Regions from separate parts of the Sporosarcina sp. FSL K6-1540 genome, predicted to be linked through region 2. Evidence: riboswitches for the same ligand, from Rfam matches in the RefSeq annotation. Region 2 holds a riboswitch; each other region holds the start of a gene.
The links. A riboswitch is a leader RNA that binds a small molecule or an ion and turns the genes downstream of it on or off. The one in region 2 is predicted to bind thiamine pyrophosphate.
Positions count from the first base shown of each region.

Region 1: another riboswitch for thiamine pyrophosphate. It lies ahead of thiT (energy-coupled thiamine transporter ThiT); the one in region 2 lies ahead of MKY15_RS13435 (acetylornithine deacetylase).
Region 3: another riboswitch for thiamine pyrophosphate. It lies ahead of thiD (bifunctional hydroxymethylpyrimidine kinase/phosphomethylpyrimidine kinase); the one in region 2 lies ahead of MKY15_RS13435 (acetylornithine deacetylase).
Region 4: another riboswitch for thiamine pyrophosphate. It lies ahead of tenA (thiaminase II); the one in region 2 lies ahead of MKY15_RS13435 (acetylornithine deacetylase).

Region 1 is NZ_CP152018.1:2,344,919-2,348,093, reverse strand. Features, by position in the region: gene MKY15_RS10905 (tryptophan-rich sensory protein) at 1-611, shown strand, start outside; gene thiT (energy-coupled thiamine transporter ThiT) at 897-1,454, opposite strand; TPP riboswitch at 1,535-1,636, opposite strand; gene MKY15_RS10895 (DUF4870 domain-containing protein) at 1,873-2,214, shown strand; gene MKY15_RS10890 (hypothetical protein) at 2,278-2,394, shown strand; gene map (type I methionyl aminopeptidase) at 2,501-3,175, shown strand, end outside.
Region 2 is NZ_CP152018.1:2,834,935-2,838,109, reverse strand. Features, by position in the region: gene MKY15_RS13435 (acetylornithine deacetylase) at 543-1,808, opposite strand; TPP riboswitch at 2,029-2,131, opposite strand; gene MKY15_RS13430 (S-layer homology domain-containing protein) at 2,149-3,175, opposite strand, start outside.
Region 3 is NZ_CP152018.1:1,875,566-1,878,740, forward strand. Features, by position in the region: gene MKY15_RS08515 (hypothetical protein) at 1-354, shown strand, start outside; gene MKY15_RS08520 (histidine phosphatase family protein) at 567-1,109, shown strand; TPP riboswitch at 1,486-1,591, shown strand; gene thiD (bifunctional hydroxymethylpyrimidine kinase/phosphomethylpyrimidine kinase) at 1,671-2,501, shown strand; gene thiE (thiamine phosphate synthase) at 2,494-3,153, shown strand.
Region 4 is NZ_CP152018.1:3,106,746-3,109,920, forward strand. Features, by position in the region: gene MKY15_RS14725 (ABC transporter permease) at 1-452, opposite strand, end outside; gene MKY15_RS14730 (ABC transporter ATP-binding protein) at 449-1,198, opposite strand; gene tenA (thiaminase II) at 1,185-1,877, opposite strand; TPP riboswitch at 1,985-2,088, opposite strand; gene MKY15_RS14740 (exonuclease SbcCD subunit D) at 2,239-3,175, shown strand, end outside.

The sequences.
Region 1 (3,175 bases), 490 kb from region 2:
TATTTACACCTGCAGGATATACCTTTTCAATTTGGGCCGTTATTTATCTGCTTCTCGCTATCTGGTTATACGGCTTTATGCGCAACACAGTAAACATTAATCATGCATTATTCAATCGGAGGGTAGTTTTGTTTGTGCTCAGCTGCCTATTAAATATCACTTGGATTTTGCTTTGGCATTTTGGTTTCTTCGGATGGACAATTATTATCAACCTGCTTCTTCTTTTAACACTGTTAACCATTTATTTTACTTATTCTATAAAAAATAGTCATATTCATGGTAGAGTTCCGATTGCTGTCTATCTAGGATGGGTTTTTGTCGCGACCATTGCAAATATCAGTTACGTCCTTACTTTGCATGAATGGTCTGGTTGGGGACTAAGTGACCCGCTATGGACCGTCATCTACTTGACTATCGCAACCGCTATTGCACTTCATTTTTTATACCATTACGCGGATATAGCATTTAGTGCTGTCTTCATATGGGCATTTATAGGTATCACTGTAAAAAACGGTGCTGATGAACTATTCGTCTCTGCCGCAGCCCTATTTCTTGCAGCTACAATCGCAGGATTCATGTTCTTCAGACGAAAGTCATTCACACCTAAATAAAAGTGCAAGACGCTGTTTAGCCCCGACAAGCGCTGAAAGACTTGAAGACAAAGGCGGTCTTTGCCTTTTCGGCAAGACTGAAATTAAAGGAAGGCAGTCTAAAATCGCGACATCCTGTCGCAACAAGGAGGGATGTAGCTCAATCCCTCCCCACTGCATGACCCACTTCGTGTGGGCCCAGGGGCTGGCGTCTGGAGTCTAGACATCGATCCATGTAGAACAACTTATACTTTCTTACCTTTAAAAAAATCGCCGTCCTCCCACATTGGGCAGAACGGCGATTTTCTATTTTCTCTCTAAAAGACGCGGTGCTGTAGTGAATAATATTGACGCAACAATTGCTGATAATATTATTGAAGGTATCATGTAACTTGCATTGTATACGAGTGAATAGAGCCATACGGGCTGTCCCTCAGGTGCATAAGATGCAAAAAATACAATTCCACCAATGAAGTGAATCAAGTATCGAAGTAGGCCACCGATAACTGTCCCCACAACGATTGCTGTAACCATTGAGCCTTTGTTGCCTTTTACTTTACTACTTAACAGCCATGCAAGTGTAACACCTGCCACTCCAACCAACGTGTACGCCACGAAGTAATCAAGCGCAGCCTGTATTATATTAAAGACATAGCCTCCCATCATCAGTTGCAATAACCCGCTGACGAAGCCAGTCAGCATACCGCCTGCAATCCCCCATCTAAATGCCATGACAACAATCGGCAACATTGACAGCGTAACCGAGCCACCCTGTGGCATTTTAAAACCAATCTGATCAAGTACAAATGAAATTGCACCTAAAATAGCTATTTCAAGTAAAAGTTGAAGTCTTTTCCGATCCAAATTAATTCATCCCTTTCCTAGCTCAGCGAAAGATGTGGGCATAAAAAAAGACATCCCGAAATAGATGGGACATCGAATATGTCAATTTCCATCCACATTCCTACGCAAGAATAATCTTACAGGTTCTAAGGGTCAGGACGTGCTGTCCAATCTCAGCCAAATAGGCTCCCCCTGTGGTTCCAGTAATTTAGTTGTCTAGTTCATTGTATAAGATGGGGATCCTATAAGCAAGATGATTAACAGGGATGATAATTATCCTACATATGTTGAAATTAAGAATTCCATTAAATTCGCTGCGGCGCTAGGAGATGCCGCCAATCTCAGGCTCCAGTTAACCCTTGTATGGCCTCTTCGCCAAGTTTAATCTAGGGATTCATTTACTCAATATATATAGTTAAACTAAAATGGAGGGATTCGTGTGTCGAACAATAAACTGTTAGCCGCCCTATGCTACTTTAGTGTCTTCTTCACCCCTTTACTTATACCCGTCATTATTTATTTCGTTTCGGATGACCGTGAAGTAAAACACCATGCCAAGCGCTCTCTCGTTTCACATCTTGTTCCTGTCGTACTTCTTATTGCAGGATTTATCATTTTTTCTTTTTCAATGTTTTCCTTTACCTACGACCTGAATGTAATGCCTAGTGATAACTTTGGTTTTTGGCAATTAACACCTGTCTTATTCATGCTAGTTTATGGAGTTTTGCTCATAGCAATTCTAATTTGGAATGTTTTTCAAGGTGTTAAAGTATTGAAGTGAATGTTTATAAAACCACCTATTCGGGAAAAAAGTAACAAATGCTGTGTTTAGGAGTGATTCGTAATGAATATTGGAAAATTATTAAAAACCGCTATTAAATTGGCGCCTATCGTCTATCCGATTGTTCGCAAAGTAATGAAAGAAAAAAAAGTAACAAGCACGACAATCCCAAAGAAATAATTCGACAGTCTGCAAACGTTTTTTAAGTTTGTAGGCTTTTTTGTTCAGCTCCATATGATATAGTATGGTATGGAAAAGAATGAACGGAAGAAAGGATTTGAACATAATGATTGCAAAAACTGAACAGGAAATTGAAGCGTTAAAGAAAATCGGCAAAATTGTTGCTGAAATCAGGGAAGCGATGAAAGAAGCAACTGTCCCTGGTAAAACGACGAAAGAAATTGATGACATCGGCGGTCGCTTATTCGAAGAAAAAGGTGCAATTTCAGGTCCTATCGCAGAATATGATTTCCCTGGATTTACATGCATCAGCGTCAACAGTGAAGTTGCCCATGGCATGCCTGGTTCCCGCGTGATAGAAGATGGAGATCTTGTTAATATTGACGTCTCAGGTTCCTACAATGGTTATTTTGCTGACACTGGCATTTCATTTGTTGTCGGTACACCCGATAATAAGAAACAACAATTATGTGATGTGGCTAAGAGTGCATTTGAACGTGCAATGACAAAAGTTAAAGCAGGTTCAAGCTTAAACCAAATTGGTAAAGCAGTTGAACGCGAAGCAAAAGAAAATGGCTTAAAAGTCATCAAAAACTTGACTGGCCACGGCATCGGTAAAGCGTTGCACGAAGAACCTTCGCATGTACTCAATTATTATGACGCATGGGATAAGACGCTTCTAAAAGAAGGAATGGTTCTCGCAGTTGAACCGTTTATCTCTGAAAAAGCAGAGCATATTATTGAATCAGGGGATGGCTGGACGTTCATTACACCAGACAAA
Region 2 (3,175 bases):
GAATAACTACATTCCTATCCATAAAGGGGCAGCCAAAGATGCAATTTTGGCTGCCTAATCCCACTCTATAGTATTTCCTTTTTGTATTTTAGAAAGGGTCACTTTCTATATGGCATCACATTGTTACTTGTATGATTTTTGCCAAAGTAAGTAAGGAAAGCTTGTTAAATGCAGCAGAGTGCCCGAAATTTCATCTTCGGGCACTTGCAACTTTTATAGAAAGGTAGTTATTCTTCCATCTTCCAAAGTAGTTGCATTTTCCACTTAAACATTGTAGGTATGTGGTGGACAGTTAGTTGTAACAGGATTACCGAAAAGAGTGTAGCTGGCATTTCCAGCCACATTTAACCCGCGGTAAAGGTGTTGTAATCATTTCGTCCAAAGCTAGCCGCAAATGTACAAGTCAAACGTAGACTTTTAAGCTTTTCTTAAGGTTTAGGCTGTCCCTTGTAAGGCGCCTTCGCTTAGTTTATATAGGCATCCATTTGTTCAACATGTAACAGTTTAATAGTAGTAGATGAATGGGGAGATTACTTGCACTCCTATTTTTTCGTATTACACCACTCATTTATAAATAACATAAGCGTCTTGGTAAATACCACTAATTCTTCAATGTTTATCTTTTCATCGACTGAATGTGCCTCTTCCAACTTTCCAGGACCATAGATAACAGTTGGAATTCCTGCTGCTCCTAGCCAGCCCGCATCTGTTACTGATCTCGACATACCTATTATTGCAGGACTTTTTTCGGTTTGTTCATGACAATGCGCAAGAAGTTGAACAGCTGCATGGTCCGCATTCATTTCAAGCGCCGGAAATATTTCTCCACGTTCTTCAATCATTGATTTTCCACCCCAGCGAAAGTGAATGGGATTTTCTCTTAACCACGTGTCTGCTTTTGCTACATGGTTCAAATGCTCTTCGATTTCTTTTGTTACAGATTGATAGGTTTCATTCGGATAGAAATGAACGGTGATCCAGAGCCGACATTCATCCGCCACAAAAGCTGCATGCCTTCCTCCTTCTATAACTGCTGGATTAATAGTAGTGGTGCCAGGCGCAAAACCCGGATATTTTTTTGTCACAGCCCAGTGACGTTCTAAATCTTGTAATCCAGCAATAACCTTCATCATCTTTTCTATCGCACTAGCCCCATTAACCGAACCGCCTGCATGAAGCATACTCATCCTCATTGCATCATGGAAAACTTCCTTACTTTTAATCGTTATCCAGCCGGTAATCACACCACCCTGACCATGGATTTGACGATCACTGCCATCGACTACAAGTGCAAAGTCTGCTGTATAGCCTTTTTCCATACATGAAAGTGTTCCAGCCTCTCCCGCTTCCTCCCCAATGACAGTCTGAATTTGCAAATCACCTTTCAGTTCCACACCTAGTTCGTTTAATAATTTAACGGCTAGTAAAGTCGCCGCTACTGCACCTTTCATATCGGATGTTCCTCGCCCATATGCGTTGCCATCTTTAGTCGTTAGTTCAAAGACAGGCACAGTCCACTCTGTTTCATCCCCCACTTCCGCAACGTCTATATGTCCATTAATGATTAGGCTGTTATACAGGTTTCCATCCGTTCCCTTTTTAACGCCTACAACGTTCGGGTCGCCAGGAAATACATCCCAACTAACCGTTTCAAATTTTTCTTGTGCTAAAAAATCTTGAATATACCGCTGTACGCCTGTTGTATTTCTTGCCGGTGGACTAACTGTCGGGAAACGAACGAGGTCCGCTAGCAATTGCACTAACTCCTCTAGACGTTCATCAACTAGGTTACTAATTCTATTTTCCATTTTACTCATCCATCCCTTATCTATATTTTTGGTAGGTGAATCTATATACGTTGTAATAAAGAATTCCATTGAATTCACTACGGCGCTAGCCCTTGTAATGCGCCTTCGCGCAGTTCACTATCTTTATTTCATTTGTTCAACATATATACACTGGAACAGAAAACAGCCGCTTTCCATAATCGGAAGGCGGCTGTTTTCTACGTATATAAAGACATTGAGTGTAGAGTTTCAGCTGCTTCCCTACGCTAGTATGAACTAGATCAGGTTCGAAGGGTTTACATCTATGATGTGTCTCAGCCTAAACGGCTCCCCTAGCAGTATCTATTTAGTTTTTTCTTCTTCACAATGCATCTGTTCTTTCTTCCCCTTTAGGAAGATAGTTCGATAAGTCGATATCACGTAACCCGTTCTTTATTTTAGTTGTGTAACCTAAATTTTCATTCGATAAAAACGAAGCTTTTGAAGCAATCATTTCTTCTAATAAAGGCAAATACGTCGGATCAATATCTTTCCAAAGTTTGTACGAATTTATTAAATCCTCTAAAGTCAGATGCTTGTAATCATCGCCTTTATAGTCACGTAATGCGGAAATACGATACCAAATATCGCCATTATCACGAATCCAATCATCTTTATCCGCTACAATCGCTGTTTGTATAGCCTGCGCTGTATCTAAATACTTCTGATCACCGAACTCATTATAAGCCATGAGTAAAACGTTCATACCGCCCAACACATGATTCATAGAGGCATGTGTCGTTACTTGCTGTGCAATCGGGAAGTAATCCGCGATGTAGTAAGACTCGTCATTCACAGGAATGACGTTTCCTTTACTTTTTTGTGAGACTAGTAAGTCAGCATAATTACGCAATGGCTCTTTCGCATTCTCAATTCCAAAATCAGCACCACTATTATAGTAGAAAAGCGCGATTTGCTCATTAAAACGTGTATCAATGAATGGAGCTGTAATGTCATATAAATCTTTCAAATAGGTGCTTGTAACTTCTGTTTCCCAATAATCTTTGTCACCTTTGAAATTCTTCAAGTTAACAAATGAGTTGTAAATTAAGTTCTCAAAATAACGATCCTCTTGCTCATTATATAAAACCAGCGCACGATCTTCTTTTAATAGAAGTAAGTTCCGCCCATATCCTTGCCCTGTGTCAGGCATTGGCTCTGTGGTTATCGCCATTTTATTGTATGGGCCACCCGCCGTGTACCAATTATTACGTTTTTTATAATACTTAGCTGACTCAAGCATCCAGCTCTCCATATTCTCTTCATTCGCAAATAATTGGTCATCCGCATTCATATACCACTGATCTACAATGTCATTGCCTTTTGAATTTAACGTATGCACAGATAAT
Region 3 (3,175 bases), 960 kb from region 2:
GAGGCCATAACAATTCCGCTCCCAAAAGGGTTAACTAAAGCGCAACGTGATTGGTTAAAGCACGAACATTCCGAGGCGCTACTAGGGAGTATCGTCTATCAGTTGATGTCCGATCCAATCCGCACAGCTTCTCTCTTTGCATCATTGAACAGCAATGCAATAGATGTAAATGCAGCATTATATTTGCAGGAAGAAACGAGCGCTGCCGTTGAGGTGGAAACAGAACATCAATTGATTAACATAGAGGATGATCTGGATAATTTTGATTGGGAACAGTTAAAGGAGCCAGAAGAAACCTCTGTTGTAGAAGAGGAAGACCCTTTAGCTGACTTCCTTGCCCAGATGAATAAATAATAGTGAGTGCCTGCATAAGAAACCACCATGAATGCTTAAATTTTCATGATGGTTTATTGTACAGGCACTTTTTGTTGTGATTTCTAAGGAATCTAAAACATTGAGATGTTTTCTTTGGAGCATACAAGGGAAAAAGAGTAATAGGGATGACTACAGCTAGTTTACGAATGGGCTGTATGTCTATTTAGTAAGAAGAATGGGGTGGAGCGGGTATGGAAAAAATAATTTACATCGTGCGTCATTGCTCCGCAGAAGGACAGGCACCACACGCGGAATTGACTGCTGAAGGGATTCTGCAGGCGGGTCAGCTTGTAGCGTTTTTCGAAGATATCGAAGTGGATCGGATTATTACGAGTCCGTTTTCTCGTGCACGTCAGACGGGCTGGCCTATAGCTGAGCGGAAGAAGTTGCATGTAGAGGTGGATAGTCGGCTTATGGAGCGCGTGCTAAGTTCAATGGATTTCGAGGATTGGTTGATAAAGCTGGAAGATACGTTTTTTGACCTTCATCTAAAATATGAGGGTGGGGAATCTTCGAGTGAAGCGATGTCGAGGGTCTGTGATGTTGTGGATGAGCTGGGTGACGGTTCGCGGACAGTGCTTGTAACACACGGGAATTTAATGGCGCTATTATTAAGTTGTTATGATGAACGATTCGATTTTGGGCAGTGGCAGGCACTGACGAATCCAGACGTGTATGTTATACGGATTAAGGATGGGGACTCAGAAGTGGAAAGAATTTGGGGTTCTGAATAAAAAAACAGGCCGCTGTGATGTCGGCCTATCTACGTTTTAGTGAATGTTAACCCATTGTAAGATTAGTAATAATGACCACTGCAATAATAACGAGTGTCCCGAAAAGACTGATCCACATGGATTTGTCGGGATTATTCGGTCTGCTGTCTGCTTTATGCATAAACTGCGCCTTCTTTCTGTTTATGTCACTAACTATACTCTTATCGACGATAGAATGGAATAAACTGTTACCACGTGAAACGAGTTTATTATATATATTGAACCTATTTGATGGGGGTTTTTATTTCCATTACTCTATGCTTCTATTGAAAATGGACCAAACATTCCCACAATCTCACACTAGATATGTTACACTTGCTACAAAGCTGAATAGTTTAACAACCACTAGGGGAGCCTTTTTTAGGCTGAGACGTGCATGAATGCGCGGACCCTTGGAACCTGATCCGGATTATACCGGCGTAGGAAAGTGGGTACGCCTTTTACGAATAGTTAAATGGCTAGCCGCTTTCTTACGCCACCGGGAAGCGGCTTTTTAGTATAAATAAAAGGGTGGCGAATCGAATGGTACGTGTGGCATTGACAATTGCGGGGTCGGATAGTGGTGGTGGTGCGGGTATTCAGGCAGACTTGAAGACGTTCCAAGAATTGGGTGTTTTCGGTACGTCGGCACTGACAGCGGTGACAGCGCAAAATACATTTGGAGTGACGGCGATACAGCCGGTTGACACCGCTATTATTAAAGCGCAAATACAGGCAGTTATTGAAGATTTTGATGTTAAAGCGATTAAGACAGGGATGCTCTTTTCGACAGAAATTATCTATGCAGTGGGAGAGGCGTTTCATTGGAGCGGAATTCCACTTGTCATTGATCCGGTAATGATTGCGAAAGGGGGTGCTTCATTGCTAGAAAGACAGGCGGTTGAAGCGTTGAAGACTGTACTTGTACCTCTTGCAGCTATTGTTACACCTAATATTCCAGAAGCAGAAGTGCTTGCAGGAATGGAAATAAAGACGAATGAAGACATAGAACGAGCGGCGAAACATATAATAGCGTTGGGCGCGGGGGCGGTTCTTATTAAAGGGGGCCACCGGAAAGAAGCGCCTTATGCGGAAGATCTGTTCATGGGGGCTGACGGGGAACGGTTCTCGGTTCGCGCACCATGGATTGATACGAAAGATACGCATGGAACAGGGTGTACGTATTCGGCGGCACTGACAGCGTTTTTGGCAAATGGGGAAACGTCAGCGAATGCAGTTGTTTCTGCAAAATGTTTTATCCACGCAGCAATTGAAGATGGACTTAAAATTGGTGGCGGCCATGGTCCGACGAATCACTGGGCATATGGACGCCGCGGTAACAAGACAATGGAAGGGGTTGTAGTTTATGGATAAGCAAACAGTTAACTTATATTTCATCATGGGTACAGTGAATTTGGCGGGACGCGACCCGTTACATGTCTTAGAAGAGGCGCTAAAGGGTGGTATAACGAGCTTTCAATTACGTGAAAAAGGGCCTGGTGCATTAACGGGTGAAGAATTGAAGGCTTTTGCACAAGCGTGTCAGCAATTATGTGAACAATATAGTGTACCTTTCATTGTCAATGATGATATAGGTCTTGCGATTGAAATTGGTGCAGACGGTATTCATATCGGGCAGGAAGACGGATATATTTCAGCAGTGCGTGACAAGGTTGGTCCAGACATGCTAATAGGTGTTTCTACGCATAATGTAACAGAAGCGATTGCGGCAGCTGATGCAGGGGCTGATTATATCGGTCTAGGTCCAGTTTATGAGACACAGACGAAAATGGATACGCAACCGGTTATTGGTATCGAGACAATTAGGGAGGTGGCATCGTTGTTACCTGGTTTACCTATTGTTGCGATTGGTGGAATTTCAGAACGCAGAGCCAGTGCTATCATTAAAGCGGGTGCGTCAGGGGTAGCGGTTATTTCTGCAATTTCTGGAGAAGAAGATCCTGGAGAAGCAGCAAGTCGTTTAAAAGGTGCGGTCCTTCTTTCATTAACAGGTATTGAAATGTAATGTTTAACTGCTCGCGAAATAT
Region 4 (3,175 bases), 270 kb from region 2:
ATCGTCAAAAAAAGTTCTTGTATATCTTTTTTTCCTGACGATAAACCATCGAATGTATTCACTGTTATCGGAAAAAATGTGATGAGCACAGTAACAGCAACTTTGCTCCAAATTGTGTAACCAAACCACAGTACAAAAATAGGTGCAAGCGCAATAATAGGAACCATTTGAGATGCAATGAGAATTGGATAGAGCGCTTTTCGTATGCCTGGACGGGAAGACATTAGCACTGCAATTGCTGTTCCTGAAATAATCGAAATGGCTAGGCCGATAATAATCGTCATCAAAGTAACCGGTAGATGTTTCAACAATAATACTTCCCTCAGTTCCCAAAAACGTATAAAAATTTGTATAGGGGAAGGGAGAATGAACGCCTTACCGTAAAGGCGTGCACCCAACTCCCAGATACTTAGAAATCCTGCAATGATTACTAAGGAAGCCGTATTTTTCACAGCGAAACCTCACTTCTGAGCTTGCCGATAAGCAGTTCTTTTAGCTCGAGCATTTCAGCGCGATGTAAATCGTTTCTTATTCGAGGTCTTTCAAGAGGCACTTCGATTTCCACGAATGAAGTGACAGGTTTGTTTTGCAACAGAAAAATACGGTCTGACAGAAACAGTGCTTCCTCTACGTCATGTGTGATGAAAAGGACAGTTGATTTGCGCTTTTCCCACAGATTGATGAGCCACTCTTGCATAGCCAGTCGGGTGATGGCGTCGAGTGCTGAAAACGGTTCATCCAACAATAGTAGGGAATTGCCAGAAAGAACAGCGCGTAAGAAAGCGACGCGCTGCTTCATTCCACCCGAAAGTTCTCCTGGATAGTTATCCTCTGTTCCACCAAGACCGAACTCTTGTAATAATGGTTGTACTTGTTCCTTGGCGGCCTTCTTATCTAATCCGGCTACTTCAAGCGGAAGACATGCATTTTCTAAAATGGTTCGCCAAGGCAGTAACAAATCTTGTTGTGGCATATAGCCGACCTTTCCAAGGCGCTGAGTATTTGGATTCCCTTCAAGAGAAATGGTACCCCCTGAGGGTTCATCTAATCCGGTTACAAGACGAAAAATCGTACTTTTACCGGAACCGCTAACACCAATTATCGAAATAAACTCACTGGGAAGAATGTTGAATGACAGATTATCGAGTATGCTGTTGCCTGATTCGTACGTGAATGAAACACCGTCAAACGATAGCATTTATCATTTCAACTCCAGCCCACATTTGTTTTGTATTTGCCATATCCCAAAACATATATTCATAACGAGTTGTATTGAGGAAGATCTCCTCGAGCTTTAACAGTTCATGCTCCGGTTTTCCTTCTGCTGATTTGTTCATTAAATCAATACACCAGCCCGCAAGTTCCTTGAATTCATCCGAAGAATACATCTGAATCCAATCGCCATATAACGAGTGATCGGCAGCACCTGGAATAGCATTTAGCTCCTTACCGATTTCCCAGTAACTCCATGCGCAAGGAAGCAGAGCAGCCATCACTTCCGCAACGGTTCCATTTTGACAGACGTGTAACATGTAGTGTGTATAGGCAAGAACAATTGGTGACGGCTTAGCGTTTTCAAGTTCCTGTTCAGAAATGCCGAACCGCAGTGCGTAGCTTCGATGCAGGGCCATTTCCTTGTTCAGCGTCCCATCGAGTAGTGTCGCGAATTTGCCCATCGTTTCCAAGTCGTCGGCTTTTACAGCCCCAATCGCAAACAGTTTTGCATAATCAATCAAATACAAGTAATCCTGTACCATATAAAACCTGAATTTATCCGGATCAAGCGTCCCATCGCCAATTCCTTGTACGAACGGATGGCTATGATTCTGTCTCCAGATTGGTAACGTCTTTTCTAACAAACGGTCAGTGAACTTCATGATATCAACACTCCCTTTGTATTCTTGAAAACCAAAAAACCCACTCCTTGAAGAAGAAGTGGGTTGTAGACAATCAAAAGTATCCCGGAAAATAGACCGGCAGAATTATTGTGTCAGCACCTCTTCCTTACGCTGGTATTAACCAGTTCAAGTTATAAGGGTCAAGGCACATGCCTCTCTCAGCTCTGTTAGAGCACCCCTAGCGGTGGATCATATGAAATTGGACTCATCCCCATTATAAGCATATTAAAAATAGAAGGTCAACCTTAACTTTGTGAAAAGTTAGAAAGGAATGTATGTTTCCTTTTACGAGAATTATCCTGTAAAGTAGAAAGAAAAAGTATTGAAGGGGGAAATGAATTTGAAATTTTTCCATACAGCGGACTGGCATTTAGGCAAGCTCGTTCAAGGTATATATATGACAGAAGGACAGCGTTATGTGCTTGATCAATTTGTAGAGGCAGTCAAAAAAGAGAAGCCAGATGCGGTCGTTATCGCAGGCGATTTGTATGACCGTGCGGTGCCACCTACAGAAGCGATTGCACTACTTGACGAAGTGCTTGGAAAAATTACTATGGAACTTGGAATACCTGTCCTAGCGATTGGAGGAAACCATGATAGCCCGGGACGCCTCCATTTTGGAAGCGGATTGATGCGAGTAAATGGCTACCATATTGCAGGTCAGATGACGAAAGTAATCGAACCGGTCGTTTTGTCAGATGACTACGGTGAGGTTCATTTCCATCTCGTACCATTTGCGGATCCTTCTGTTGTAAAACATTTGCACGAAGATGAAACGATTGTGAACCATAACGATGCGATGAAGAAAGTGACGGCAACTATCCGTGAACAAATGGCAGAGGGGGTCCGACATGTATTTGTTGGACATGCTTTTGTGACACCTCACGGAGAAAGTGAAAATAACACGAGTGACTCCGAACGACCGTTGGCAATTGGTGGGGCAGAATATGTGTCGGCGCATCTTTTCGAAGGATTTAATTATACTGCACTTGGCCACCTACATCAGGCACATTATGTGTTAAATGAAACAGTGCGATTTGCGGGTTCGCCAATGAAATATTCGATATCAGAAGAACATCATAATAAAGGGTTTCTAATTATCGAACTTGACGCTGCAGGGCAGGTATCTGTTGAGAAACGGGAGTTGAAGCCAAAGCATGATATGCGGACGGTTGTAGGGACGATGGAACATATTTTGTTGCACCCAGTAAGTGAGGATTATGTTTTTGTTAAATTGCTAGATGAGACACCGGTTTTATTCCCGATGGAAAAAGTAC